DNA from 3 places in the Streptomyces sp. NPDC057424 genome. Region 2 is predicted to be linked to each of the others. Evidence: riboswitches for the same ligand, from Rfam matches in the RefSeq annotation. Region 2 holds a riboswitch; each other region holds the start of a gene.

Region 1 (9,560 bases), on a different contig from region 2:
TCGGCCGGCACATCGAAGAGGTCTGCGAGCGCACGGGGGCCGGCCGGGTCGATGTCGTCGGGCACAGCCTCGGCGGCCTGATAGCGCGCTACTACGTGCAGCGGCTCGGCGGTGACACACGCGTGCGGACCCTTGTCACGCTCGGCACGCCGCACTCGGGAACCCGAGTGATGCCCTTGGCGGACGCGCACCCCATCGTGCGCCAGATGCGCCCCGGCTCACCGGTGCTCGAAGAGCTCACTCTGCCCGCCCCTGACTGCCGAACGCACTTCGTCAGCTTCTGGAGCGACCTGGACCATGTGATGGACCCGCTGGAGACGGCCTGCATCGACCATCCCGATCTGACGGCGCAGAACGTGCGCGTGACCGGCATCGGCCATCTCGCCCTGCCCGTGCACCCCGCCGTCGCCCACGGGATACGGCAGGTCCTCGACACGGCCCACCCGGGTGAACCGTCCGCCGAACACACCGGCGATCTGACGGTCGCCTGAGACTCGTCACACTGCGGTCACTCGACACCACAACCCTGATCAACCTCGAACAAACTTCGAACACAGAACCAAACCCGTGCCCGCAGTCCGCCAAAACACGGCCGAATGCCCGTTTCCTGCGCGCGCGAAACCTGCCGAAGATTGTCGTGCCCGCGTACCGCCGGGTACAGTCACCGCACTGCTCTGGCAGCCCCTGTTGTCGAGGCGAAAGAGAAGTTGGTGAACGACCGTCACCCGTCGGGGACCATGACCCCGGCTCCGGCTTCCGACGCCGCCTCCGCGCACTACGGGTCGTACGGCACCCAGGAAGCCCAGTACGGCGACTTCACCACGTACGGCGACTACGCCGCCACCGGATTTGACGCCACCGGTGCCACCGCAACCGGTACCGACGGCACCGGTTTCGACGCCACCGGGCACGCCACCGCGAGCTTCGCGACCGACCCCCTCTTCGGCGACATGCCGGGCAACGGCCACGACACGGGCGCCTACGACGCCGGTCACTGGCCCACCGGCACGCACGAGAACGTGCACTACGACGCGTACGCGGCCCAGCACCACGCCGCCTACGACACCGGCGTCTACGACACGGCCTCCTGGACGGCCGAGCAGCAGCCGATGTCGGCCATCCCGTCCCAGGCCCCGTCTCCCGACGCCACCGGGCAGTGGGAGACCGGCGCCTGGCTCCAGCCCGACCAGTCCGGCAACCCCGCCGACCACACCCAGCAGTGGGAATGGGGCACGCAGAGTTTCGACACGGGCGCCTACGACGCCACGCAGTGGAACTCCGACGGCACCGCCGCACCGGATCCCGACGCGTACGAGCACCCCGCTGAAACCTTCGACCAGTACGAGACCGCGACGTTCGAGCAGGTCGGCTACGGCGAGTCCGACGGGACCGGTTACCACGACCCCGCCGCGGAGGGCGACGAGCCGGAAACCACCGGTGAACTGCCCGTCGTCACGCCTCTCCTGGACGGCCAGGAGGACGTCACCCCGGCCCCGTCGTCGCGGGCGGCCGCGCGCGCCGGTTCCCGTTCCCGCCGCCGTACGCCCCCCAAGCGCTCGGCGCTGATGACCATCGCGGTGCCCTCGGCGTGTGTGATGGGTGTCGCCGGGATCGCCGCCGCCTCCGTCGGCACCTTCGCCGACGACAGTGCCGCGGAGGCGCAGACGATGGCGGCGGACGCGCAGCCGGTCAAACCAGCCGCCGCCAACAACAAGCTGGACACACAGCTGCAGAGCCTCTCCGCCGGTGCCGACGACTTCGCCGACCGGGCCAGCCGTACGCAGGAGCGCATCGATCTCAAGGCCCAGCAGGCGGCCGAGAAGAAGCGGGCGGCTGAGGAGGCGGCCCGCAAGGAGCGGCTGCGCCCCAAGTTCGCCCTGCCGGTCGCGCGGCACGGACTCAGCGCCACCTACGGCCAGTCCGGCATCAACTGGATGTCCCTGCACACCGGCATCGACTTCCCCGTCTCGTACGGCACGACCGTGATGGCCGCGACGGACGGCACCGTGCGCACGCAGTGGAACAGCGCGTACGGCAACATGCTGATCCTGACCGCGAAGGACGGCACGGAGACGTGGTACTGCCACCTCTCCACCTACACGGTCGCCTCGGGCACGACCGTGAAGGCCGGCGATCCGATCGCGCGCTCCGGCAACTCCGGCAACTCCACCGGCCCGCACCTGCACTTCGAGGTGCGCCCGGGCGGCGGCTCGGCGATCGACCCGCTCCCGTGGCTGCGCAGCCACGGCATCGACCCGACGTAACGTCCCGGCAGCCCCCGCCCGTCGGGCGAGCAGGGGCCCACCGGCTCACCTCACGGTGCTACAGCTTCTCCACCGGCGCGTACCGCAGCAGCAGCCGCTTCGGCTTGGTGTCGCCGAAGTCGATCGTCGCCTCGGCGTTGCCGCCCGTGCCCTTGACCCCGACGACGGTGCCGAGCCCGAACTGGTCGTGCGTGACCCGGTCGCCGACCGCCAGTGACACCACCGGCTTCTCGGCGGTGCGGCGCGTGGCGAAACCCGAGGCGCCCGACGCCGAGGAGCGCGAGCGGGACGAGGACAGCGAGGCCGCCACCGCCGAGACCGGCCCGGAGGACGCGGGTGCGGTCGCTCCCGTCCGCTTCCACTCCACGTGGGTCGGCGGGATCTCCTCCAGGAACCGGGAGGGCGGGTTGTACGACGGCTGGCCCCATGCGCTGCGCAGCGTGGACCGCGTCAGATACAGCCGTTCCCGCGCGCGTGTGATGCCGACGTAGGCCAGGCGCCGCTCCTCCTCCAGTTCCTTGGTCTGGCCGAGGGCGCGCATGTGCGGGAAGACGCCGTCCTCCATGCCGGTCAGGAAGACGACCGGGAACTCCAGGCCCTTGGCGGTGTGGAGGGTCATCAGGGTGATGACGCCGTCGCCGTCCTCCTCGTCGGGGATCTGGTCGGAGTCGGCGACCAGCGCGACCTGTTCGAGGAAGTCGGACAGGGTGCTCGGCTGTTCCTCGCCGCGCTCCTGCTCGAACTCCATGGCGACTGCGGCGAGTTCCTGAAGGTTCTCGATCCGGGTCTCGTCCTGCGGGTCGGTGGAGGCCTGCAGCTCGGCGAGGTACCCGGTGCGCTCCAGTACGGCCTCCAGCACCGTGGCCGGTCCGGCGCCGGACTCGACGACGGTACGGAGGTCCTCCATCAGCGTGTTGAACCGCTTGACGGCGTTGGTGGAACGCGCGGCCATGCCGTACGCCTCGTCGACCCGCTTGAGCGCCTGCGGGAAGCTGATCTTCTCCCGCTGGGACAGGGCGTCGATCATGGCCTCGGCGCGGTCACCGATGCCCCGCTTGGGGACGTTGAGGATCCGGCGCAGCGGCACCGAGTCCTCCGGGTTGGCCAGCACGCGCAGGTAGGCCAGGACGTCCCGGACCTCCTTGCGCTCGTAGAAGCGGACACCGCCGACGACCTTGTAGGGCAGGCCGACGCGGATGAAGACCTCTTCGAAGACACGGGACTGGGCGTTGGTGCGGTAGAAGACGGCGACGTCGCCGGCCTTCGCCTCGCCCGCGTCGGTGAGGCGGTCTATCTCCTCGGCGACGAACTGCGCCTCGTCGTGCTCGGTGTCGGCGACGTAGCCGGTGATGCGCGCACCCGTGCCGGCGTTGGTCCACAGGTTCTTGGGGCGGCGGGACTCGTTGCGCTCGATGACCGCGTTGGCCGCGCTGAGGATGGTCTGGGTGGAGCGGTAGTTCTGCTCCAGCAGGATCGTCGTCGCGTCCGGGTAGTCCTCCTCGAACTGGAGGATGTTGCGGATCGTCGCACCGCGGAAGGCGTAGATCGACTGGTCGGCGTCACCCACCACGCACAGCTCGGCGGGCGGGACCTCGGCTTCCGGCGGCACGTCGACCGGGTGCTCGGAGGTGCCGACCAGCTCGCGGACCAGGGCGTACTGGGCGTGGTTGGTGTCCTGGTACTCGTCGACCATGACGTGCCGGAAGCGGCGGCGGTAGTGCTCGGCGACGTCCGGGAAGGCGCGCAGGAGATTGACCGTCGTCATGATCAGGTCGTCGAAGTCGAGGGCGTTCGCCTCGCGCAGCCGCGACTGGTACATGGCGTAGGCCTGGGCGAGGGTCTTCTCGAAGCCGTCGGTGGCCTGTGCGGCGAAGTCCTCCTCGTCGATCAGCTCGTTCTTCAGGTTGCTGATCTTGGCGCTGAAGGACTTCGGCGGGAAGCGCTTGGGGTCGAGGTCCAGGTCGCGGCAGACCAGGGCCATCAGGCGCTTGGAGTCGGCGGCGTCGTAGATCGAGAAGGAGGAGGTGAAGCCGAGCTTCTTGCTCTCCCGCCTGAGGATGCGGACGCACGCGCTGTGGAACGTCATGACCCACATGGCGTTCGCGCGCGGGCCGACGAGCTGCTCGACGCGCTCCTTCATCTCGCCGGCGGCCTTGTTGGTGAAGGTGATCGCGAGGATCTGGCCGGGGTGCACGTCCCGCTCGGCGAGCAGGTGGGCGATGCGGTGCGTGAGCACACGGGTCTTGCCGGAGCCGGCGCCGGCCACGATGAGCAGCGGGGAGCCGGAGTGCACGACGGCGGCGCGCTGGTTGTCGTTCAGCCCCTCCAGGAGGGCGGCGGTGTCCACCGCCGGGCGGGGGGCACCGTCCCGGTAGTAGGCGTCCCGGTCCGGGGGCACGTCGAACTTCCCGCCGAACAGATCGTCCGGAACCGGCTCCGGAGCGTGATCGTCCTCGGGCGGCGGCGGGGGCTCGTCCGCGGGGCCCCGCTGGGCCTGGAGGTTCGCCAGGAAGTTGTCGTCAAAGAGGCTGCTCATCGCTCTCCGAGTCTAGGGCGCCTCACTGACAGCCCGCCGCCGCCCCGAGAACATCGCCGCCCGCCCGCACGCCCGCCGACCGCCCGGCGGCGCATTGTCGCCCTCCATGACCGCATGATCACGTCCTGCTACACCCCCCGCAAATGCGGACCATCCATGACCAAACCTCCTCGATCGTTCACTCTCCGCAACGCTCAGGAACGAGGTCACGAAAATGTATCGGGCATATCACCCATCAACCTTCACAAGGGCCACACGAGTTGGCTACGGTGCGACCGGGCCGCATGACCCCCACCGGCGAACGTCGCCGGGCCGCGCGGCCTCCGCCGAGTCCGGTGTGCCGCAGCGGCAGCCGGAGCCGGGGACCCAACCGTGAACCTGGGGTGAATCGGCCCGACTCCCTGTGCGGAGAAGGCCGTAGGGCAAACCTTCCGAAGCACCCGCCCGAACCCGACAGCTAACCCGGTAGGCGGAACATGGAAGGAGTCGCCTCCCTTGGCGTCGCACCGCAAGTCGCGTCCTACGGGTACGCGCGTGGCAGGCATACGGCCCCCCGCCCTCGCAACGGCGGCCCTCACGTCCGTGGCCCTGCTGTCCCAGTCGGCCAACGCCGCCCCCGAGGCCGACGACAAGCCCAGCCTCGAGGAAGTCGAGAAGAAGGTCGACGACCTGTACCGCCAGGCCGAGTCGGCGACCGGCAAGTACAACGCGGCCAAGGAGAAGACCGCGAAGCAGCGCAAGCGCGTCGACACCCTCCTGGACGACGTCGCCCAGCGCACCCAGAAGCTCAACGAGGCCCGCGAGGAACTGGGTTCCTTCGCCTCCGCCCAGTACCGCACCGGCGCCGCCGCCCCGGACACGGCGACGTTCCTGCTCGCGGACACTCCGCAGGACTACTTCGACCGGACCCAGCTGATGGACCGGATGACCGGCCGTCAGAAGGCCGCGGTCGACGACTACGTCACGCAGCAGTCCGAGACGATGGAGAAGCGCCAGGAGGCCACCGAGAGCCTCGAGACGCTCACCGAGTCGCAGGGCGATCTCAAGACGGCCAAGGCCACCGTCCAGCGCAAGCTCGCCGACGCGCGCGAGCTGATGTCGAAGCTGACCGCCGAGGAGAAGGCCCGGCTCGCGGCGATCGAGAAGGAGAAGCGGGAGGAGGCCGCCCGCAAGGCCGACGAGCTGGCCCGGCAGCAGGCCGCGCAGCAGCAGGCGCAGGACGAGGCCGCCCAGCAGCAGGACAGCGGGTCCTCGTCGTCGGGTTCGCCGGGCTCCGGCTCATCCTCCTCCACCGCGCCGGCCGACTCCTCGTACGCCACCAAGGCCGACAAGGCGCTCGCCTTCGCCCGCGCCCAGATCGGCAAGCCGTACGTGTGGGGTGCCGTCGGCCCCGGCTCCTACGACTGCTCCGGCCTCACCCAGGCCGCCTGGAAGGCCGCGGGCGTCACCCTGCCACGCACGACCTACGACCAGGTGAACGCCGGCACCACGGTCCCGCTCTCCCAGGCCCAGCCCGGCGACCTCGTGTTCTTCTACGACGACCTCTCCCACGTCGGCATCTACATCGGCAACGGCATGATGATCCACGCCCCGAAGCCCGGCACGTATGTGCGCGAGGAGTCGGTCTACTACGACGGCGAGTCGGCGATCCACAGCGTGGTGCGCCCGGCCTGAGAAGTCTCGTTACGAGAGGGGCACGCGCGCGTGCCCCTCTCGTACCGGACGTACGTGGGCTTTCGGCCGGTGCGGCGAGTGAGGGTCCCCCCTGCTCGAAGAGCTTGGGGGAGCGTGCCGGGCGTCGCGACGGGGCGACCGTTGCCTGCCGGGGCACTAGCATCGGCGCTATGTCCGGTCCCTCCCCGTTTGCCACCTGGTGGGCGACGTATGCGCTGGCGACCGGCGTCCTGCCGGTCGGTCTCGACTCGGCGGGCTTCGAGGTCCTCTCCCGCATCACCCTCACCCTGGCCTGCGCGGCCTGGCTGGTGGCGGCCGCGGGCCTCGCCCAGCGCGCGCACGGCGGACGGCGGGCCGAGACGCCGGCCGCGCTCACCACCGTGGCGGCGACCGCAGTCCTCGGCACCGGCTTCTCCGTGACCGGCCGGCAGCCCCTCGCCGAGGCGCTGTTGGCGCTCGCCACGCTGCTCTGGGTGGTGCTGCTCACCGCGGAGACCGAGGGGCGGCGGGGGACGGTCTTCCTGCGCTGCGTGGCCACTCAGGGACTCGCCATGCTCGGCGCCACACTCGCCGCGGCCGAAGCGGCGGCCTGGCTCGCCCACGCCGCCCTGGTGCTGTTCTGGCTGGGACTTGCGCTCTACGGCTTCGCCCTGTTCCGCTTCCAGCCCCGGCAGGTGGAGGAGGGGCGCGGGGACCACTGGCTCGCGGCCGGCGCCCTCGCCTTCTCGGCACTGGCCGCGGCGAAGCTCCTCAGCGCCGACAGCGCTCGCCTGTACCTGTGGAACGAGGACAACGTCAGCGCCCTGCGCACGACGACCGTCACGCTGCTCGTGCTCGCGCTGATCGCCTGCGTCGCCCTGCTCCTCGCCGAGCTCTTCTGGCCCCGGCACCACTACGACGTGCGACGCTGGGCGACCGTGTTCGCCGCGGCCGTGACGGCCACGGCCGCGCTGGCGGTCGCCGCAGCCCTCGACGTCCCCTGGCTCGACGTCGCCGGAGAGGTGCTGCTGTGGATCGCGGTGGCCGCCTGGCTCGGGTGCACCGCCTGGGCCCTCGCCTCGGCCCGGGCCGGCGCCCGGCGCTCCCGGGTCAGGTCCAGAGCACGGCGATGAAGATGTTCGCCGTGGTCAGCAGACCGACCAGGCCGAAGAGGCCCTTGTCCACCTTCTCGTCGTCCCGTTTCACGTAGACGAGACCGAGGACCACGATCAGCAGGGCCAGCTTCACGCCGATCTTGATGTTGTTCACGGACTGGTCGTCGGCCTGGTTGAGACCGACCAGGACCACACCGGTGACCAGCATCGTGAGCGCGCCGTGCAGCATCGCGGGGGTGAAGCGGGCGGTACCCTCGCCCATCGCCTTCACCTGGGTGAGGAAGCCGCCCAGCAGCGAGGCGATGCCGATGATGTGGAGGCCGACGAAGAGGTGGATGAGTACGTCCATGAGGCCGGAGCCTAACCAGGTGCTCCGGAGCCATCCGGCACCGGGCCAGTGATGCACACATGCGCCCCATAGCACCCGATCACGGTCACTCACTCACGATTCGACACATCGGTCATCACGCTGAGTGAAGTCGACGGCGCCAGGGTGGATCCACGGTCGCATACGGTCACCGCCGGTCCTCTCACGTCACTTCCGCACACCTGCCACCGGGCCGCCCCGGCGCCACTTAGCGTCCTCCACCAGGTGCCCGGCTCCCCACCGCCGCCCGGGCCAGGGGCGGCAGTCGGACACCACCGCCGAGAAGTCCGGCGGCGGTCCGCTCCCCCTGTGCGGGCCGTCGCCGGACGCGCAGGCCGCCCGTCCGCTCCCCACCCGGCGGCCGCACACACCGTCGGCGGTCGAGGAAAGGACGTGGCCTCCAGGTGGCAGCGCACCGCAAGCCCCGACAGCGCTCGATGGGTGGCGGCAAGGCCCGTACGGCCGCCACGATCGCCCTCGCGGGCGCGGCGACGGCGACGGGCTTCGACGGAACCGGACACGCCGAACCACAGCTCACCCCCGGCCAGATCAAGGCCAAGGTGGACAAGCTGTACCAGGAGGCGGAGGTCGCCACCGAGAAGTACAACGGCGCGAAGGAGAAGGCCGAGGCGGCCGGGCAGCGGCTGAAGGACCTGCAGGACCAGGCGGCTCGCAAGGAGGAGCGGCTCAACTCCGCCCGTGACGCCCTGGGTTCGGTCGCCGCCGCCCAGTACCGCGCCGGCGGCCTCGACCCCGCGGTGCAGCTCGCCCTGTCCGACGATCCCGACCGGTACCTCGAGAACGCCGAGTTCGTCGAGCGGGCCGGCAGCCGGCAGAACGCCGCCGTCGCGGGCGTACGCAAGCAGCTGCGGGAGATCGAGCAGCTGCGCGGGGCCGCCCACATCGAGTTGACCTCCCTGAAGTCGCGCCGGTCGGAGCTGGAACAGCACAAGAAGACGATCACCGGCAAACTGGGCTCGGCGCGGCAGCTGCTGTCCCGGCTCGACCCGCAGGAACGTTCCCGGCCCGGCGCACCGCAGGACCGCGCCTCGCGCTCGACAAGCGCACGGGGCACCCTCGCGGCCCCCGGCTCCGGCTCGTCCCAGGCACCCAACTCCCGGGCGGCCGCCGCCGTCTCCTACGCCTACCAGAAGCTCGGCAGCCCGTACGTCTGGGGCGCCACCGGCCCGAACGCCTTCGACTGCTCGGGCCTCGTCCAGGCCGCGTACCGGGCCGCGGGCGTCTCCCTGCCCCGCACGACGTACTCCCAGATCGCCGCGGGCCGCCGCGTCTCCCGCTCCGAACTCGCCCCGGGTGACCTGGTCTTCTTCTACACCGGCATCAGCCATGTCGGCATCTACGTGGGCAACGGCCGGATGATCCACGCGCCGAACCCCTCGGCGCCGGTACGCGTCGCCCCGCTCGACGAGATGCCGTACGCGGGGGCGACACGGGTGGTGTGAGCGCCGGTGTCAGACCAGCCGGCGAGCCGTCGCCCAGCGCGTCAGCTCGTGCCGGTTCGAGAGCTGGAGCTTGCGCAGGACCGCCGAGACGTGCGACTCGACCGTCTTCACCGAGATGTACAGCTGCTTGGCGATCTCCTTGTACGCGTAGCCCCGCGCGAT
Region 2 (9,560 bases):
CGACGAACGGCGCGCGTTCCGTGACTCTATTGCAATGAGCCGGAATTTCCGACGCCAGGCGGGAATCCATGGATATTTTTTGGACAGCGGACGGCCGCACACGCCGAAAGCCCCGGCTCGGGGAGCCGGGGCTTCGGGGACAGCGGAGAGGTTCCGGTCAGACGCTGACGCCGTGCGAGCGGAGGTAGGCGACCGGGTCGATGTCCGAGCCGTACTCGGGGCTCGTACGGGCCTCGAAGTGCAGGTGCGGGCCCGTGACGTTGCCGGTCGCGCCGGACAGGCCGATCTGCTGGCCGGGGGTGACCTGCTGGCCCACCGAGACGCCGACGGAGGACAGGTGGCCGTACTGGGTGTACGTCCCGTCGTTCATCTTGATCACGATCTGGTTGCCGTAGGAGCCACCCCAGCCGGCCTCGACGACGGTGCCCGCGCCGACCGCGTGGACCGAGGTGCCGCTGGCGGCGTGGAAGTCGACACCGGTATGGCTGCCGGAGGACCACAGGCCGCTGCTGGCCTTGTAGCTGGTGGACACGTAGGAGCCGGAGATCGGGGACACGAAGGTGTTCAGGCGCTTGCGCTCGGCCTCACGAGCGGCGCGCTCCTTGGCCTCGCGGGCCTTCTCGGCGGCCTCCTTGGCCTTCTCGGCCAGCTCGGCGGCCCGCTTGCGGGCGGCCTCCTCGGCCTTCTGCTTCGCGGCGGCCTCGTCGGCGGCGTGCTGCTGCGCGAGGGCCTGGGCGTCGATCTGCTGGGCCGCGGTGTCGCCCATGGTGACGACCGGGGTGAGGCCGGTCTGCTCGGCGCTGGGCTCGGCGGCGAAGGCCGCGGGGGCCGCCACGGTGCCGATCACGCCGGTGGTGGCGAGGGCCGCGACGCCCGCCGCGCGGGCGGTGCCGCGCTGGATCCTGCTGGGACGACGGTGCTTCCCGGTGGCGCGAGTGAACGCCATGTGGTGGCTGGTCCTTTCCTTCCCTCTCGCCTACCGGGTTAGCTGACGGGTTCGGAGCAGGAAGGTCTCCTACGGACTCCCTCGCGACTCGCGCGGGCGTCCGATTCACCCCAGGGACTGCGGTGGGTCCCCGGCTCCCCTGGCTCGCGCCGTACGGGGACTCGGCGATGACTGTCCGGTGCCGCGGGTGCGGCGCACTGCCTGACGAACAGCCCGGATGACGCTAAGCGGCGCCGGTTTCAATTCCCAAACGGATCCCGGCTTTTGTAGCGCATCCCACAGGGCAGACAGGCAACCTCCATAGCAAATTCGGGCATAAAGGGGCCCTGGTGCCTTAGAAGACAACCAGGGCCCCTGCGCGCGTGCCGCTACTCGGCGGCGACGACGGTGACTTCGCCGATGCCGAGGGCCTCGACAGGCGCCTTGATCTGCGCGGCGTCACCGACGAGGACGGTCACCAGACGGTCCGTCGGGAAGGCGCTCACGGCCGCCGCGGTGGCCTCCACGGTGCCGGTCGCGGCGAGCTGCCGGTACAGCGTGGCCTGGTAGTCGTCGGGCAGGTGCTGCTCGACCTGGTCGGCCAGCGTGCTCGCGACCGCCGCCGCCGTCTCGTACTTCAGCGGCGCCACGCCGACCAGGTTCTGCACGGCGACGTCCCGCTCGGCGTCGGTCAGCCCCTCGGCGGCGAGGGTGCGCAGCACCGTCCAGAGGTCCTCCAGAGCGGGGCCGGTGTTGGGGGTGTCGACGGAACCGCTGATGGCGAGCATCGCGGCACCCGTACCGTCCGGGGCGGACCTGAGGACCTGGCCGAAGGCCCGTACGCCGTAGGTGTAGCCCTTCTCCTCGCGCAGGACGCGGTCCAGGCGGGAGGTGAGGGTGCCGCCGAGGCAGTACGTGCCGAGCACCTGCGCGGGCCACACGCGGTCGTGCCGGTCCGGGCCGATCCGGCCGATCAGCAGCTGCGTCTGGACGGCGCCGGGGCGGTCCACGATGACGACACGGCCGGTGTCGTCGGCGGTCACCGGCGGCACGGGGCGCGGCTCGGCCGAGGAGCCCGTCCAGGCGCCCAGCGTGTCCCCGAGCAGCACGTCGAGGTCGATGCCGGTGAGGTCGCCGACGACCACGGCGGTGGCCGTGGCGGGGCGGACGTGCTTCTCGTAGAAGGCGCGTACGGCCGCGGAGTCGATCGCCGCGACGGTCTCCTCGGTGCCCTGCCGGGGCCGCGACATGCGCGAGTCCGCCGGGAACAGCTCCTTGGAGAGCTCCTTGGCTCCACGGCGGGAGGGGTTGGCCAGCTCGTGCGGGATCTCGTCGAGGCGGTTGTTGACCAGCCGCTCGACCTCGCTGTCGGCGAACGCGGGCGCCCTCAGGGCGTCGGCGATCAGGTTCAGCCCCTTGGTCAGCCGGGAGGCCGGAACCTCCAGGCTGAGCCGTACGCCGGGGTGGTCGGCGTGCGCGTCGAGGGTGGCGCCCGCGCGCTCGAGTTCGGCGGCGAACTCCTCGGCGGAGTGCTTGTCGGTGCCCTCGGAGAAAGCCCGGGCCATGATCGTGGCCACACCGTCGAGGCCGGCCGGCTCGGCCTCCAGGGGGGCGTCCAGCAGCACCTCAACGGCGACGACCTGCTGGCCGGGGCGGTGGCAGCGCAGCACCGTCAGGCCGTTGTCGAGCGTGCCGCGCTCAGGGGCGGGGAAGGCCCACGGCCGGGGGTCGCCCGCCTGCGGCCGGGGGTGGAAGTCCATCGTGGCGAGCTCGGTCACTTGGCCGCCTCCTCGTTCTCGTCGCCGGCCGCGGCTGCGGTGTCCTCGGTGGCGTCCTCGTCGGCGACGGGCTCGTAGACGAGCACCGCGCGGTTGTCGGGCCGCAGGCAGGCCTTGGCGACCTCCTGGACCTCCTCCGCCGTGATCTCCAGCACACGCTGGACGGCGGTCAGGGCGAGCTGCGGGTCGCCGAACAGCACGGCGTACCGGCACAGTTCGTCGGCGCGGCCCGCGACCGTGCCGAGCCGGTCCAGCCACTCGCGCTCCAACTGGGCCTGGGCGCGTTCCATCTCCTCGGCCGTGGGGCCCTCCTCGGCGAACCGGGCGAGCTCCTCGTCGATGGCCGTCTCGATGACCGGAACCTCCACGTCACCGGACGTCTTCACGTCCAGCCACCCCAGCGAGGGCGCCCCGGCGAGCCGCAGCAGGCCGAATCCGGCCGCCACGGCCGTACGGTCGCGCCGCACGAGCCGGTTGTAGAGACGGGAGGACTCACCGCCGCCGAGGACGGTGAGGGCCAGGTCGGCCGCGTCGCACGCGCGCGTGCCGTCGTGCGGCAGCCGGTAGGCGGCCATCAGGGCGCGCGCCGGGACCTCCTCCTCGACGACCTCGCGCAGCTGCTCGCCGATGGTCTCCGGCAGCGAGCCGTCGCGCGGGGCGGGCTTGCCGTCGTGACCGGGGATGGAACCGAAGTACTTCTCGATCCAGGCGAGGGTCTGCTCCGGGTCGATGTCGCCGACCACGGAGAGCACCGCGTTGTTCGGCGCGTAGTAGGTGCGGAAGAAGGCGCGCGCGTCCTCCAGGGTCGCCGCGTCCAGGTCGGCCATCGAGCCGATCGGGGTGTGGTGGTAGGGGTGGCCCTCCGGGTAGGCGAGGGCGGTCAGCTTCTCGAAGGCGGTGCCGTAGGGGACGTTGTCGTAGCGCTGGCGGCGCTCGTTCTTGACGACGTCCCGCTGGTTCTCCATCGACTCGTCGTCGAGCGCGGCCAGCAGCGAGCCCATGCGGTCGGCCTCCAGCCAGAGGGCGAGCTCCAGCTGGTGGGCGGGCATGGTCTCGAAGTAGTTGGTGCGCTCGAAGCTGGTCGTGCCGTTCAGCGAGCCGCCCGCGCCCTGGACGAGCTCGAAGTGCCCGTTGCCCTTGACCTGGGCGGAACCCTGGAACATCAAGTGCTCGAAAAGGTGAGCCAGGCCAGTACGTCCCTTGACTTCGTGCCGTGAGCCGACGTCGTACCAGAGGCACACCGCCGCGACCGGGGTCAGGTGGTCCTCGGAGAGCACCACGCGCAGGCCGTTGGCCAGGCGGTGCTCGGTCGCTGTCAGGCCCCCGGAGCCTGCCTGGGCTGTGGCCGTGTGACCCATGGGCATGTACGTCCCTTCGCTCGCGGAGCGGTTGTTCAGACCGCGGATTCCTGCCGGTCCTGCCACTGTATGCAAGCGTGCGAGGCCCTGGTGAAGTTCCCGGCGGCCCACCTGGGACCGACTGCGTGACAGGTGCCCCGGACCGGGTCCTGGTCCCGGTTGTCAGTGCGGCGGTCCACAATGGTCGGCGTCAGATCCGGATCGCAGCAGCATGAGCGAGCCGCAGGGGCGGTCGAGACGAGAGGGCGAGCGCGCGGAGGCCCGAAGGGCTGGGTACGGTCGACGTCTCGTCCCCGACATGAACGCCCCATAGGCGAGTGACCAGTAACAGGAGGAGCCGGCAGCGATGGCCCGCCGCAGCACGAAGACCCCGCCGCCCGACGACTCGTACGAGGAGCGGATCCTCGACATCGACGTCGTCGACGAGATGCAGGGCTCCTTCCTCGAGTACGCGTACTCGGTCATCTACTCCCGCGCCCTGCCGGACGCACGCGACGGCCTCAAGCCGGTGCACCGCCGCATCGTCTACCAGATGAGCGAGATGGGCCTGCGTCCCGAGCGCGGGTACGTCAAGTGCGCCCGCGTCGTCGGCGAGGTGATGGGCAAGTTGCACCCGCACGGTGACGCGTCGATCTACGACGCCCTCGTGCGCATGGCCCAGCCCTTCTCGATGCGGGTCCCCCTGGTCGACGGCCACGGCAACTTCGGCTCGCTGGGCAACGACGACCCGCCGGCCGCCATGCGGTACACCGAGTGCCGGATGGCCGAGGCGACGAGCCTGATGACGGAGTCGATCGACGAGGACACCGTCGACTTCAACCCCAACTACGACGGCCAGGAGCAGGAACCGGTGGCCCTGCCCGCCGCCTTCCCGAATCTCCTGGTCAACGGCGCCTCGGGCATCGCGGTCGGCATGGCCACGAACATGGCGCCGCACAACCTGCGCGAGGTCATCGCCGCCGCGCGCCACCTGATCAGGTACCCGAACGCCGATCTCGACGCCCTGATGAAGCACGTCCCGGGCCCCGACCTGCCCACCGGCGGCCGCATCGTCGGCCTGTCCGGCATCCGGGACGCCTACGAGTCCGGCCGCGGCACGTTCAAGATCCGGGCGACGGTGTCGGTGGAGTCCGTGACGGCCCGCCGCAAGGGGCTCGTCGTCACGGAGCTGCCCTTCACGGTCGGCCCCGAGAAGGTCATCGCCAAGATCAAGGACCTGGTCGGTTCGAAGAAGCTCCAGGGCATCGCCGACGTCAAGGACCTCACCGACCGCGAGCACGGCCTGCGCCTGGTCATCGAGATCAAGAACGGCTTCGTGCCGGAGGCGGTCCTGGAGCAGCTCTACAAGCTGACGCCGATGGAGGAGTCCTTCGGCATCAACAACGTGGCCCTGGTCGACGGCCAGCCGCTCACGCTGGGCCTGAAGGAGCTCCTGGAGGTCTACCTCGACCACCGCTTCAACGTCGTACGGCGGCGCTCGGAGTTCCGCCGCACCAAGAAGCGCGACCGGCTGCACCTGGTCGAGGGCCTGCTGACGGCATTGCTGGACATCGACGAGGTCATCCGCCTCATCCGCTCCAGCGAGAACTCCGCGCAGGCCAAGCAGCGTCTGATGGAGCAGTTCTCGCTGAGCGAGATCCAGACGCAGTACATCCTCGACACGCCGCTGCGCCGTCTGACCAAGTACGACCGCATCGAGCTGGAGTCGGAGAAGGACCGGCTCAACGCGGAGATCGAGGAACTGACCCGGATCCTCGACTCGGACGCGGAGCTGCGCAAGCTGGTCTCCTCCGAACTGGCCACGGTCGCCAAGAAGTTCGGCACCGACCGGCGTACGGTCCTGCTGGAGTCGGGAGGTGCCCCGGTCGCGGCCGTGCCGCTGCAGGTGGCCGACGACCCGTGCCGGGTGCTGCTGTCCTCGACCGGCCTGCTGGCCCGTACGGCCAACGGCGAGCCGTTCGCGGAGGACGCCGGTGCCAAGCGCGTGAAGCACGACGTGATCGTCTCGGCGGTGCCGGCCACCGCCCGCGGCGAGGTGGGCGCGGTCACCTCGGCAGGCAGACTGCTGCGGCTGAACGTGGTCGACCTGCCCCAGCTCCCCGAGGCGCTGTCGGCGCCGAACCTCGCCGGAGGCGCGCCGCTGGCGGAGTTCGTCTCCCTGGAGGACGACGAGACAGTGGTCTGCCTGACCACGCTCGACGAGTCGTCGCCGGGCCTGGCGCTCGGCACGGCACAGGGCGTCGTCAAGCGCGTGGTGCCGGACTATCCGGCCCACAAGGAAGAGCTCGAGGTGATCACCCTGAGGGAGGGCGACCGGATCGTCGGCGCGGTCGAGCTGCGCACCGGCGAGGAGGACCTGGTCTTCATCACCGACGACGCGCAACTGCTGCGCTTCCAGGCGCCCCAGGTCCGCCCGCAGGGCCGCCCGGCCGGCGGTGTGGCGGGCATCAAGCTCACCGAGGGCGCGAAGGTCATCTCCTTCACCGCGGTGGACCCGGCGGTGGACGCCGTCGTCTTCACCGTCGCGGGCTCACGGGGCACGCTGGACGACTCCGTCCAGACGACGGCCAAGCTGACCCCGTTCGACCAGTACCCGCGCAAGGGCCGCGCCACCGGCGGTGTCCGCTGCCAGCGGTTCCTGAAGGGCGAGGACTGCCTGTCCCTGGCCTGGGCGGGCCCCGTCCCCGCTCTCGCCGCGCAGAAGAACGGCACCCCGGCCGACCTCCCGGACATCGACCCGCGCCGTGACGGCTCGGGTGTGTCCCTGGCGAAGACGGTGGCGGTGGTGGCCGGGCCGGTCTAGGCCGGTCTAGACCGGGGCCGCGGGATCCGCGGGTTCGATGGCATCCGTGGGTTCCGTGGGTTCCGTGGGTTCCGTGGGTTCCACGGGATCTGCCGAGTTCACCGGATGATCCGCCTCGGGATCGCGTACGTACCTCAGGACGCCCCACATGCCGTGCTCGTCGGCGTGTGGGGCATCACTCCCGCACGCCTCCAGCTCCTTGCCGAGGGCGGGGGCGTCGATCCCTGAGCCGATGAGGACGAGCTGGGTGAGGCGCTCGTCCCCGGCCGGCCACGGCTCCGGGTAGAAGCGCAGGAACCGTCCGACGGCGTGGACGGCGTAACGGTTGCGGACGTCGTACGGCCCGAAGTCGACGTACCCCTTGATCCGGTACAGCCCCTCGGGCCGGCTGTCGAGGAACGTCATCAGGCGGCGCGGGTCGAGGGGTTCCCGGGACACGAACGACAGGCTGTCGTAGGCGGCATGCAGGTGGCCGGCGTGGTCGTCCGCGCCGGGCTCGTGCGAGTCGTGCTCGCCCGAGTCGTGCTCGCCCGAGTCGTGCTCGTGCAGGTCGTCGAAGGACAGCTGCCCGATGCGTTCCTCGCTCGGCCGGCAGTCGAACAGGAACTCGGGGTCGATCCGGCCGTAGGTGGCCGGGACCACGGCGGCGCGGTCGACCAGGGAGCGGACCAGCCCGAGGACGCGTTCGCCGTCCGCCGCCCGGTCGAGCTTGTTGACCACGGCGAGGTCGGCCAGTGCGAGATGCCGGTCGATCTCGGGGTGCCGGGCCCGGGTGCCGTCGAACTCGGCGGCGTCGACGATCTCGACGAGGCCGCCGTAGACGACCCCCGGATGCTCGCTGGCCAGCAGCATCCGCACCAGTTCCTGCGGCTCGGCGAGACCGCTGGCCTCGATGACGATGACGTCGATACCGAGGGAGGGATCCGCGAGCCGCTCCAGGTACTGGTCCAGTTCACTCGCGTCGACGGCGCAGCACAGACAGCCGTTGCCGAGGGAGACCGTCGAGTCGCCGAGCGCTCCCGCCACGGCCATCGCGTCGATCTCGATCGCCCCGAAGTCGTTGACGAGAGCGCCGATACGGCTGCCGCCGCTGCGGTGCAGAAGGTGATTGAGCAGGGTGGTCTTCCCCGAGCCGAGGAATCCGGCCAGGACGACGACCGGGATCTGCTGCGGTTGCGGGCTCGGCTGGCTCACCGTGCGACCTCTCTCGCGCCGACGCGTGCACCGGCTCGCGTTCCCGGCACACGTGGGTAGTGGGGATGCCGCCCCAGGATACGAGCAGTGAGATCCACACCGATGAACTACGGACAGCAGCACGCGCGGGGCGGACGTCGGGCATGGTGCCGGTTGGCGACCCTCGCTTGCCTCCGTGACCCGCATCCCGGCGACCGGGGGTATGAAGAGCGACCGCACCGAGGAGAAGCCTGCGCAGGCCTCAGACAGGCACAGGCGCCGGTGCCTCCGGCCCCACGTACCGCGCCACCGGCCTGATGATCTTCGTGTCCTCCGCCTGCTCCAGGATGTTGGCGCTCCAGCCCACCGCCCGGGCCGCGGCGAAGGTCGGGGTGAACATCTCGCGCGGCAGGCCGCACAGTTCCATGACCAGGCCCGCGTAGTACTCGACATTGGTGTGGAGTTCCCGGCCGGGCTTCAGCTCCGCCAGGATCGCCTCGACATGCCGCTCAACCTCGACGGCGAAGTCCACCCGCGGCCCGCCGAACCCCTGGGCAACCTCACGCAGCATCCGGGATCGCGGGTCCTCCGTGCGGTAGATCGCGTGCCCGAACCCCATGATGCGCTCACCGGCGAGCACCCGCTGACGCACCCAGGGGCCGATACGGTCCGGGGTGCCGATCGCGTCCAGGGTGTCCAGCGCCCGGCTGGGCGCGCCCCCGTGCAACGGGCCCGACAGCGCCGCCACCGCGCCGGCAAGGCACGCCGCCACGTCCGCGCCGGTCGACGCGATGACCCGGGCCGTAAAGGTTGATGCATTGAATCCGTGATCAATGGTTGAGATCAGGTATTGCTCGATCGCTCGCGCGTGCTGCTCGGCCGGCACCGAACCGGTCAACATGTACAGATAGTTCGCCGCGTAGGACAGGTCCTCGCGCGGCTCCACCGGTTCGAGCCCCTGGCCCAGCCGGTGCAGTGCGGTGAGCAGCGTGGGTACGGCCGCGGCCGCCTCGATCGTGTCCTGCCGGCGCCGGTCGGCGTCGATGTCGTACACGGGGCGGAACCCCTTCGCCGCGCCGAGCAGCGAGAGGGCCGTACGCATCCCGGAGAGCGGCCCGGAGCGCCCGCCGGCCGCGGCGATGGCCGGCAGCGCCGCTCGCACCTCGTCGGGCAGCCGCCTCCGCGCGGCGGTCTCGGCAGCGAAGGTCGCGCCCCGCCCGGCGTCCGGCAGTTCGCCGTGCACGAGGAGATGCCAGACGTCCTCGAAGCCGCGGGTGCGCGCGAGGTCGACGGCGGAGTACTGCCGGTAGTGGTAGAAGCCCTCCAGACCGCGGACGTCGCCGATCAGTGTGTCGGTGACGACGACGCCGGCGAGTCCCCGGGGTGCTTCGACGAGAGTGGCTGCTGACCTGTTGACGGACATGTCTTCCTCCCTGGACTTGATCCGACTGTCCATGATTGATTCAGTTCGTGTCAATGTTGATTGAATCAATACATCAGTCAATGGCCTGCTGGACGGATAC
Region 3 (9,560 bases), on a different contig from region 2:
CGATCAGCCAGTCGGCGGGCAGGGCCTTGCGGAACTTCTCGGTACTGGTGGTGTTGCGCAGCAGCCAGTCCGTGAGCCGTGCGCGGTCCCGGGGCTCCAGCACGCGGCCGAGCACGAGCCGGGCGTAGGTCGTGCCGATGGCACGCGGGGAGGTCGTGTCGGTCACCCGCCACGGCTCCGCGGAGTTGAGCTCGGGCTCCCACCGGTCGAGCCGGGTGACCCGGTCGCCGACCGAGCGGCAGAAACGCGTGACGGCGGTCGGTCCGCCCAGCTCCTTCAGGAGCAGGTTGCCCGCGGTGTTGTCGCTGAAGCGGATGGTGGCGTCGCACAGTTCGCCGACGGTCATGCCGGTCGCGACGTGGTCCTCCGTGACGGGGGAGTAGCCCGACTTCATGACGTAGTCCCGGGTGTAGTGGACGCGCCGGGCCAGGACCTCGCCGTGGCGGTCGAGGTCGCGCAGGACCGCAGCGGCGGCGAGCGTCTTGAACACCGAGGCCATCGGGAAGCGCTCGTCGGCCCGGTAGGCCACCGTCCGGCCCGTGCGCATGTTGCGGGCGTACACGCCCAGCCGCGCGGTGTGCTCCTGCTCCAGTTCCCGCAGTCGCGCGGTGACACCGCCGGTGCCCGGAAGCGCGTGGGCCGTGCCGCCGCCCAGCGCGAGAGCGGCGGCCGTGCCCAGCGCGAGGGCCGTACGGCGGGACGGGCGTGGTCCGTTCCTGTGCAAGGTGGTCCCTTCGGAGGTGATCACATTCGTAGTTCAACACGCGATCACGCCCGCGCCGGTTTCATCGCGCGCCCGCCCGGACCCTCAGAACGCCCCGGGCGCCTCCCGTTCCCGGAACGCCTCCGCGTCCCAGGAGCCGTCCAGCCTGGGCGCCAGCCAGTGCGGCGCGGCCGCCTGGAAGTCCGCAGGGGGCAGGGCCCCCGACCCGGCCGGGACGGAGCCCAGCAGCGGGGCTCCGGCCACCTCCGGCAGGTCCGTGAGATTGCACCGCGCGGCGAGATCCGGGGCCGCGGGCCAGCTCCCGATGACGATCCCGGCCGGTTCCAGCCCCCGGGAGCGCAGTTCACGCGCCGTGAGCTCCGTCGTGTTCAGGGTGCCCAGCCCCGAGGGCGCCACGACCAGCACCGGCGCCGACAGCAGCCGGGCCGCGTCCGCCAGGGTGCCGCCGGCCGCGTCGAACCGGACGAGCAGTCCGCCGGCCCCTTCGACCAGCACCAGGTCGTGCTCGGTGGCCAGTTTGGCGGCGGCCTCCGCGACCTCGTGCGGACGGACCGGGGCCCGGCCGGCCCGGCGCGCAGCGGTGGCCGGCGCCAACGGCTCTGGGTACCGGGCCAGTTCGGCCGTCGTCACCGGGCCCGCGAGGCGGGCCACCTCGGCGGCGTCCCCCGGCTCGTCCGGCCGTACGCCCGTCTGCGCGGCCTTCAGCACGGCCACCGAACGGCCGGCGGCCAGGGCCGTCGCGGCGACGGTGGCGGTCACGACCGTCTTGCCGACCTCCGTGCCCGTGCCCGTGATCACCAGTACCGGCATGTCATCCCTCCCGCGCCGCCGCGCACACGGCCCGTGCGATCCGCGCCAGGTCCGCGTCGCCCGTGACGTACGGCGGCATGGTGTAGATCAGATCGCGGAACGGCCGCAGCCACACGCCCTCACGCACGGCTGCCTCCGTCGCGGCCTGCATGTCCACGGCGTGATCCAGTTGCACGACGCCGATGGCGCCGAGCACCCGCACGTCCTTCACTCCGGGCAGGTCCGAAGCCACCGAGAGCCCGTCCCGCAGGCCCGTCTCGATCCGCTCGACCTCCGCGCGCCACTCCTGCCCTAGCAACAGCTCGATCGAGGCGCAGGCCACCGCCGCCGCCAGCGGGTTGCCCATGAAGGTGGGGCCGTGCGCGAGCACCGGCACCTCGCCCCGCGAGATGCCGTCAGCCACCCGTGCGGTGCACAGGGTCGCCGCCATCGTCACATAGCCGCCGGTCAGCGCCTTGCCCACGCACATCACGTCCGGTGTCACGGCCGCGTGCTCCGCCGCGAACAGCGCGCCCGTACGGCCGAAGCCGGTCGCGATCTCGTCGAACACCAGCAGCACGTCATGCGCGTCGCACGCCTCGCGCAGCACCCGCAGATACGCGGGGGAGTGGAACCTCATCCCGCCCGCGCCCTGCACCACCGGCTCGACGATCACCGCGGCGAGCTCGTCCGCGTGCTGCGCGATCAGCGACCGCAGGTGCTCGGCGTACGCCTCCTCGTACTCCGCCGGGGGCGGGTCGGCGAACACCTGACGCTGCAGCACCCCGGTCCACAGGCCGTGCATCCCGCCCTCGGGATCGCACACCGACATCGGCTGCCAGGTGTCGCCGTGGTAGCCGCCGCGCCAGGTCAGCAGCCGCTGCTTGCCGGGACGGCCCAGCGAACGCCAGTACTGCAGGCACATCTTGACCGCGACCTCGACCGACACCGACCCCGAGTCGGCGAGGAAGACATGCTCCAGGCCCTCGGGTGACATGTCGACAAGGAGCTTCGCCAAGCGCACGGCGGGCTCGTGGGTGAGCCCGCCGAACATCACGTGGCTCATGCGCCCGAGCTGCTCGCGCGCGGCCTCGTTCAGCACCGGGTGGTTGTAGCCGTGGATCGCCGACCACCAGGACGACATCCCGTCGACCAGCTCTCCCGAGCCGCCGGCGAGCCGCAGCCGCACCCCGCTCGCCGACTCCACGACCAGCGGTTGCTGCCGCCCGGGCATCGGGCCGTAGGGATGCCACACATGCCGCCGGTCGAGCTCCAGCAGTTCGGAGACGGCCGGCTCAGGCATTGGGCGCGAGGTCCGTCCCGGTGCCCCGGCGGCGCACGGCGACCAGGTCGGTCCGGGGTTCGGCGCCGACAGGGGGGCCGGCGACCTGCGGCTCTTCGCCGGAGCCGCACGCCCCGCCGCCGTCACCGCAGACTCCGCCACCGTCGTGGCAGCCTCCGGCCCGGTGCTCCGGAAGCGTCACCCGGTCGGTGCCCTCCACCTCGAAGCCGGCGTCCGCGATCATCTCGAGGTCGGCCTTGCCGGCCTGGCCCTCGCTGGTGAGGTAGTCGCCGAGGAAGATCGAGTTGGCCAGGTGCAGGGCGAGCGGCTGCATCGTGCGCAGATGGACCTCGCGCCCGCCGGCGATGCGCACCTCGACGTCGGGACAGACGAACCGTGTCATCGCCAGGATCCTGAGGCACCGCTGGGGGGTTAGGTTCCATTCCTTGCCGAGCGGGGTGCCCTCGAACGGGATCAGGAAGTTGACCGGAACCGAGTCCGGGTCCAGCTCACGCAGCGAGAAGACGACGTCCACCAGGTCCTCGTCCGTCTCGCCCATGCCGGCGATCAGCCCGGAGCAGGCGGACAGACCGGCCGCGTGCGCCTTCTGCACGGTGTCGACGCGGTCCTCGTACGTGTGCGTGGTGGTGATCTCGCCGTACGTCGCCTCGGACGTGTTGAGGTTGTGGTTGTAGGCGTCGGCGCCGGCCTCGCGCAGGCGCTCCGCCTGGCCGTCGGAGAGCAGTCCGAGGCAGGCGCACACCTCGACGCCCTCGTTGTTGTCCTTGATCGTCTTGATCGTCTCGGAGACCCGGTCCACGTCCCGGTCGGTCGGGCCGCGCCCGCTGGCCACCAGGCACACCCGCTTGGCCCCTCCGGCCACACCGGCCGCGGCCGCGTCGGACGCCTGGTCGGGCTTCAGCCAGGTGTACTTCAGGATCCCGGCCGTCGAACCGAGCCGCTGCGAACAGTAGGAGCAGTCCTCGGGGCACAGGCCGGACTTGAGATTGACGAGATAGTTCAGTTTCACCCGTCGGCCGAACCAGTGCCGGCGCACTTTTCCGGCCGCGGCCACCACATCGAGCAGGTCGTCGTCGGACGTCGCGAGGACGGCCAGTGCCTCGTCGCGGGTCGGCAGCTCGCGCCGAAGCCCCTTGTCCACCAGCGTGTTCAGCAGGTCCATGAGAGCCGATCCTGTCCTACGGACCCGCTCCGGGCCAAGGAGAGTTCGTACAACAGAGTCGCTTCGAGGTGTGGGTATTGCCACACAGTGACCTGCTGGAGGTCCCGCTAGTGTCTGTGCACTGCCTACAAATTCCCCGGAGGACCCCCCCATGGCGTTCGGCTGGATCGACGAGCAGGCGGAGCTGCGCGCCCGCGCCGGACTCGTACGGACTCTGCGACCCCGTCCGGCCGATTCGCCGCTCCTCGACCTGGCGAGCAACGACTACCTCGGGCTGGCCCGCCACCCCGAGATCACCGAGGGCGCGGCCCGGGCCGCGCGGACCTGGGGCGGCGGCTCGACGGGTTCCCGGCTCGTCACCGGCACCACCGAACTGCACGCCGAACTCGAGCGGGAACTGGCCGATTTCTGCGGCTTCGAGGCAGCCCTCGTCTTCTCCTCCGGCTACGCCGCCAACCTCGCCGCGGTCACCGCCCTGGCCCCGCACGGCTCCCTGATCGTCTCCGACGCGGGCAACCACGCCTCGCTCATCGACGGCTGCCGACTGGCCCGCGGCACCACCCAGGTCGTGGCGCACGCCGAGCCGGACGCCGTGCGCAAGGCGCTGGCAACCCACGAGGGCACGGCGATCGCCGTGTCCGACACGGTCTTCTCGGTCGACGGCGACGCGGCTCCGCTCACCGCGCTGGCCGAGGCCTGCCGGGAGCACGGCGCCGGGCTGGTCGTCGACGACGCCCACGGCCTGGGCGTCCTCGGCGACGGCGGCCGCGGCGCCCCGTACGCGGCCGGGCTCGCGGGCGCCGGCGACGTGGTCGCGACGGTCACGCTGTCCAAGTCGCTCGGCAGTCAGGGCGGTGCCGTCCTCGGCCCCGCCCGGGTCGTCGACCACCTGGTCAACGCCGCCCGGACGTTCATTTTCGACACCGGACTCGCCCCCGCGGCGGCGGGAGCGGCCCTGTCGGCCCTGCGGTTGCTGCGCCGCGAGCCGGAACGGGCGGCACGGGCCCGCGCGGTGGCGGGCGAACTGCACGCACGCCTGACCGCCGCGGGTCTGGAAGCGGTACGTCCGGACGCCGCGGTGGTCTCGGTGCGGGCGCCCTCCCCCGAGGACGCCGTGCGCTGGGCGGCGCAGTGCCGCGCGGCGGGCCTGGCCGTGGGCTGCTTCCGGCCCCCTTCCGTGCCGGACGGCATCTCACGGCTCAGGCTGACCGCCCGCGCGGACCTGACCGGTCAGCAGATGGAACGCGCTGTACGGCTGATCGGCGAGGCGCGGCCATGAGTCGGCGTGACACGGCCGTGCGTCGCACGACGACGGCCTGATCGAACGCGGTTACATGCGGTCCACCCCGGCCGCGAACGCGGCCCAGCTCCCCGGGGAGAAGAGCAGCGCGGGTCCGGCCGGGTCCTTGGAGTCGCGCACGGCGAGCAGTCCGGCCCAGGGCGGGGCGCCCGGACACGCGGTCTCGACGCAGTTGTTCGCGCCGGTGCTGTAGCTGCTGCGCAGCCACCGCACACCGTGCAGCTCGATGCTTGAGGGGACATGACGAGGCAGTGCACGCATGGTGCCTCCTTACGCGCCGGCGGCTGTCCCGGCGATGAAATCCAACGAGTCCTCGGGCGAAAGGGCGTGGATCTGAAGGGCGTTGAAGGCCTCCGTGTAGGCCTGGAGGTCTTCTTTCCGTTCGAGGTAGAGGCTACTCGTCAAGTGGTCGAGAACAACCACATCCAGATCAGAAGTGCTCGAAAATGACAAGATAACGAAAGGGCCGGTGACGCCGATGTGCGCCCCGGCAGCGAACGGCAGTACCTGGAGGCGTACTTGGGGCAGCCGGGCCGCCTCGACCAGCCGCTCCAGCTGGCGGGCCATGACCCCGGGCCCGCCCACCTCCCGCCGCAGCACCGCCTCGTCCAGGACGGCGCTGAGACTCAGCGGGGGATCCGCGCGCAGCACGTCCTGCCGGGCCAGCCGCACCTCGACCAGCGTGTCGAGCCGGTCCTCGGGGAGCCCCTCCACCGCGGCCCGCGTCACCGCACGCGCGTACTCGGGCGTCTGCAGCAGGCCCGGGACGACGGTGGTCTCCAGTGTGCGCATCGCGCCGGCCTGGGACTCCAGGCTGATGAAGTCCCGGTAGGTCGGCGGCAGTACCCCGCGGTAGGCGTGCCACCAGTGGTGCCGGCCGCCGCTGTCCTCGGAGCCCGCCAACACCATGAGCAGTTCGCGAAGCTGGGAGTCTGCCACGCCGTAGGCGTCGAGAAGTAACCGCACATCGGCCGGTTTCACCCCGCTCGTGCCCGTCTCGATCCGGCTGACCTTGGACTGGTGCCAGCCCACCAGCCGGGCCGCCTCACCGCTCGTGAGCCCCGCAGAGGTACGCAGCGCACGCAGTTCGGCGCCCAGTTTCCGGCGGCGCACCGCGGGACCGTGCTGCATGGGCACCTCCTTACTCCTTCCGAGCCACCCAAATACGGTCTCGCGTCGCAGAGTTCACCGCTTTGAGCGACAGATATATGCATATCTTGGTGGATCGCCGTCCTTCAGGGGTGTTCTGGTGGCAGTCTGGCGACGAAGCACCAGTCCGGGACCGTACTCGAACCATCCGCTCCGTGTCGGGCTGCGGTCCCGTGGGAAAGGGACGACGTCGCCATGGCAGACCATCTGGAAGCATCCGTCACTCTGCCGAGCGATCCCGCCTCGGTCTCCGCAGCGCGTGCCTACGTGGTGGGCACGCTGGCGGAGTGGGGCCTGCCGGCGGACACGGAAGTGTCCGACACCGTCCGGCTCATCATCTCCGAACTCGCCACCAACGCCGTCCAGCACACCTTCGGTCAGTCGCCCACGTTCACCGTGGACGTCGTGCTCGACCGCGACGAGCACCTGCGCATCGGTGTCACGGACGGCCACCCGCGCTTCCCCAGACGCCTGCCCGCAGCCGTCCAGCAGGACAACGGCCGCGGCCTGGTCATCATCCGCTGGCTGACCGCGGAATGCGGCGGCAGGCTCCGCATCCGACCCACCCGTGAAGGCGGCAAGACCATCTCGGTCGAACTCCCCTGGGCCGTCCCGGTCCAGCCGGTGACGACGGCGGTCCAGCAGGAGCCGTAGTCACACGGAGCAGGATCCGGAAGAACTCCCCGGCGCGTGCCCTCCGCGCAGCCCGGCCCGCGCGACCCACATCCGGGCCATCCGCACGGCTGCGACGCCCGTGCCGAGCCTCATGACCCACCGGGGGCCCGCGGCCGTCACCGGTGCCGTGCCGGCGCCTCCCGGTGTGCTGCCGCCCCTCGCAGCCCTGACGGCTGCCTGACGGTGCGCCGCAGCGGCGCCGGGATCCCGACGTCGCTCCGGCCCGGCTGCTCCTCGGCGGGCTCCCCGGTGCCGTCCGCCTCGCGGCGCAGCCCCGCCCGCCGCACCAGCCGCGGGAGCAGCCCCCACAGGCCGACGCAGACCAGGAAGGTCGCGGCGCCCGCGGCGATACCACCGGTCCGGCCCGTGGTCACGTCGACCACCAGCAGCACGGAACCGCTGAACGCGAACACCAGCACGCTCAGGCCGGTGCTGGCCAGGCGCGAGGAAACCCGCACGATGCGGGGCTTGGCGCCCTGCTGGAAGAGAGAGCGGTGCAGTGCGGCCGGCGCGGTGAAGAGCGCGGCGGCGAGGACCGCGAGCAGCAGCGTGACGACGTAGGTGACGCGCTGGACCGTGTCGAGGTCCTCGAAGCGCGACGTGAAGGCCAGCGACAGCAGGAAGGCGAAGAGGATCTGCACGCCCGTCTGGGTGACGCGCAGTTCCTGGAGCAACTCGACGAAGTTGCGGTCGGCGCGCTGCAGCGGAGTCTCGTTGCGCGCGGTGCAGGGACGGTGCTCGGCCATGGGGTCGCGGGTATCCATGTGAGCCCGTGTCACGCTCCGGCATGCGGCGGCGCGTCGGGGCGCCGCCGCACGCCGGGCGGATCACTTCACGCGCCCGTACCAGACGCTCTTGGTCCAGATCTTCTGCAGTCGCACCACGTCCCCGCTCTTCGGGGAGTGCCAGAGCTTGTTCTTACCCGCGTAGATACCGACGTGGTACACGTTGCTGCCCGAGTGGAAGAACACCAGGTCTCCCGCCTTGCGGTTCTTGGCGGAGATGTGGCGCGTCTTGTTGTACTGCTGGGCAGCCGTGCGGGGGAGCTTCTTGCCGGCCTTCTTGAACGAGTAGAGCGTGAGCCCGGAGCAGTCGAACCGGTGCGGACCGGTGGCCCCGTACTTGTACGGTGAACCCTTCTTCGAGGCCGCGATCTGGAGTGCCTTGGTCGCCGGCGTGGCTGCCGCGGCATCCGAGGCGAAGCCGGGCGCCACTATCGAGCCGCCCACCGCGGCGATGGTGAGCGCCGAGGCCGTGCCGGCCCGGGCCATGAGCGACGGGACACGATTGAGCGCAGTCATGCGCAACCCTTCGTCAGCCGCCTGTGAAGGATGACCTGTCGGATTCGGGCTGGCGAAGTTGCCCGGCCGCTGACGCGGCTTCACCCCAAGGGCTGCTCGGATCCGGTCATGGCGTGACCGTCCCGGCGACCCGTCGTGCTTGGGTCCTCCACTCCTGCCGATCCACTCCTGTCGACCGGTCATCCGGGCGGCGGCAGGACTCGGCGTCCGCCCGGATCGCCCCGCCACAGCGGCGGGGGCTTGTCGTCAGACAGGGATCTTGGCTCATGGCTGTCCGGATTTCCCAACGGAACCGGGGATTTGTGTTGTTACTCACCACTCACCCGTTCGGGTGGACACGTGTGCGTTCGAGCCACTGTCCACGGGTTCGCGCATCGCCGGACCAGCAGCGGAATGCCCCATTCCGTCCGAGGGCTAAGCGTGTTGCGCAACCGGAACGGTCCCGAAATCGGTCTCCCGCCTACTCCGAACAGGGGTACGTCTTTTGGTCCGTTTCAACTCAGGTCCGGACGCTCCGCCAACGGGGCGGGCGTCCGGACCGACGCTTCCGCGTCAACTGACGGACTCCGGGGGCAGGGTGAGGCGGGACGTGCGCCGTTCGCCGTCCAGCACCCGTAGCGCCCGGGCCAGGGTGCCGGAGTGCAGCTCCGTCTCGCCCCGCTGGTGCATCAGGGCCAGCGCGTCACGCAGCGCGGTCGCCTTGCCGACCAGGGCCTGGGCGGCGCGCAGCCCGCGGTAGGCGTCGCCGTCCTGGGCCGGGTTGATACGGCCGAGCAGGTCGACGACCTCGAGGTAGCGGTCGATCAGCTCCGCCTCGGCGCGCGTCAGGGCGGGCAGCGGCGGCAGTTCGGGCGGGAGCACCAGGGCCTCACTGCCCGGTCGGCGGGGCCAGGGTGGCCTTGCGGCCGGGGATGATCCCGTCCACCAGGCCGTACTCCACCGCCTCCCGGGCGGTGAGGATCTTCTCCCGCTCGATGTCCTTGCTCACCTGCTCCCGGGTGCGGCCCGTGTGCTGGGCGAGCATCTCCTCCATCCGGCTCCGGATGCGCGTCAACTCGTCGGCCTGGATGGCCAGATCGCTCGCCTGCCCGCGGACCGGCTCGGGCAGTGCGGGCTGACGGATCACCAGGCGGGCGTCGGGCAGCGCGAATCGCTTG

What was found. A riboswitch is a leader RNA that binds a small molecule or an ion and turns the genes downstream of it on or off. The one in region 2 is predicted to bind cyclic di-AMP.
Region 1: linked by a shared signal. The riboswitch ahead of ACFU3E_RS15645 (NlpC/P60 family protein) and the one ahead of ACFU3E_RS14465 (M23 family metallopeptidase) in region 2 are both predicted to bind cyclic di-AMP.
Region 3: linked by a shared signal. The riboswitch ahead of ACFU3E_RS24740 (C40 family peptidase) and the one ahead of ACFU3E_RS14465 (M23 family metallopeptidase) in region 2 are both predicted to bind cyclic di-AMP.

The regions. Positions count from the first base shown of each region.
Region 1 covers NZ_JBHVCP010000016.1:16,596-26,155, reverse strand. The annotation lists gene ACFU3E_RS15660 (lipase family alpha/beta hydrolase) at 1-491, shown strand, start outside; gene ACFU3E_RS15655 (M23 family metallopeptidase) at 711-2,264, shown strand; gene pcrA (DNA helicase PcrA) at 2,323-4,800, opposite strand; cyclic di-AMP (ydaO/yuaA leader) riboswitch at 5,115-5,287, shown strand; gene ACFU3E_RS15645 (NlpC/P60 family protein) at 5,296-6,474, shown strand; gene ACFU3E_RS15640 (hypothetical protein) at 6,645-7,586, shown strand; gene ACFU3E_RS15635 (hypothetical protein) at 7,564-7,917, opposite strand; gene ACFU3E_RS15630 (NlpC/P60 family protein) at 8,340-9,398, shown strand; gene ACFU3E_RS15625 (LuxR C-terminal-related transcriptional regulator) at 9,408-9,560, opposite strand, start outside.
Region 2 covers NZ_JBHVCP010000014.1:26,307-35,866, forward strand. The annotation lists gene ACFU3E_RS14465 (M23 family metallopeptidase) at 158-946, opposite strand; cyclic di-AMP (ydaO/yuaA leader) riboswitch at 959-1,123, opposite strand; gene ACFU3E_RS14470 (M16 family metallopeptidase) at 1,315-2,703, opposite strand; gene ACFU3E_RS14475 (M16 family metallopeptidase) at 2,700-4,067, opposite strand; gene ACFU3E_RS14480 (DNA topoisomerase (ATP-hydrolyzing) subunit A) at 4,408-6,864, shown strand; gene ACFU3E_RS14485 (CobW family GTP-binding protein) at 6,871-8,058, opposite strand; gene ACFU3E_RS14490 (citrate synthase/methylcitrate synthase) at 8,300-9,460, opposite strand.
Region 3 covers NZ_JBHVCP010000034.1:38,038-47,597, forward strand. The annotation lists gene bla (class A beta-lactamase) at 1-724, opposite strand, end outside; gene bioD (dethiobiotin synthase) at 809-1,534, opposite strand; gene ACFU3E_RS24705 (adenosylmethionine--8-amino-7-oxononanoate transaminase) at 1,536-2,816, opposite strand; gene bioB (biotin synthase BioB) at 2,809-3,978, opposite strand; gene ACFU3E_RS24715 (8-amino-7-oxononanoate synthase) at 4,130-5,257, shown strand; gene ACFU3E_RS24720 (DUF397 domain-containing protein) at 5,309-5,539, opposite strand; gene ACFU3E_RS24725 (helix-turn-helix domain-containing protein) at 5,549-6,409, opposite strand; gene ACFU3E_RS24730 (ATP-binding protein) at 6,623-7,081, shown strand; gene ACFU3E_RS24735 (DUF6328 family protein) at 7,219-7,848, opposite strand; gene ACFU3E_RS24740 (C40 family peptidase) at 7,930-8,403, opposite strand; cyclic di-AMP (ydaO/yuaA leader) riboswitch at 8,407-8,619, opposite strand; gene ACFU3E_RS24745 (hypothetical protein) at 8,956-9,264, opposite strand; gene ACFU3E_RS24750 (ATP-dependent Clp protease proteolytic subunit) at 9,272-9,560, opposite strand, start outside.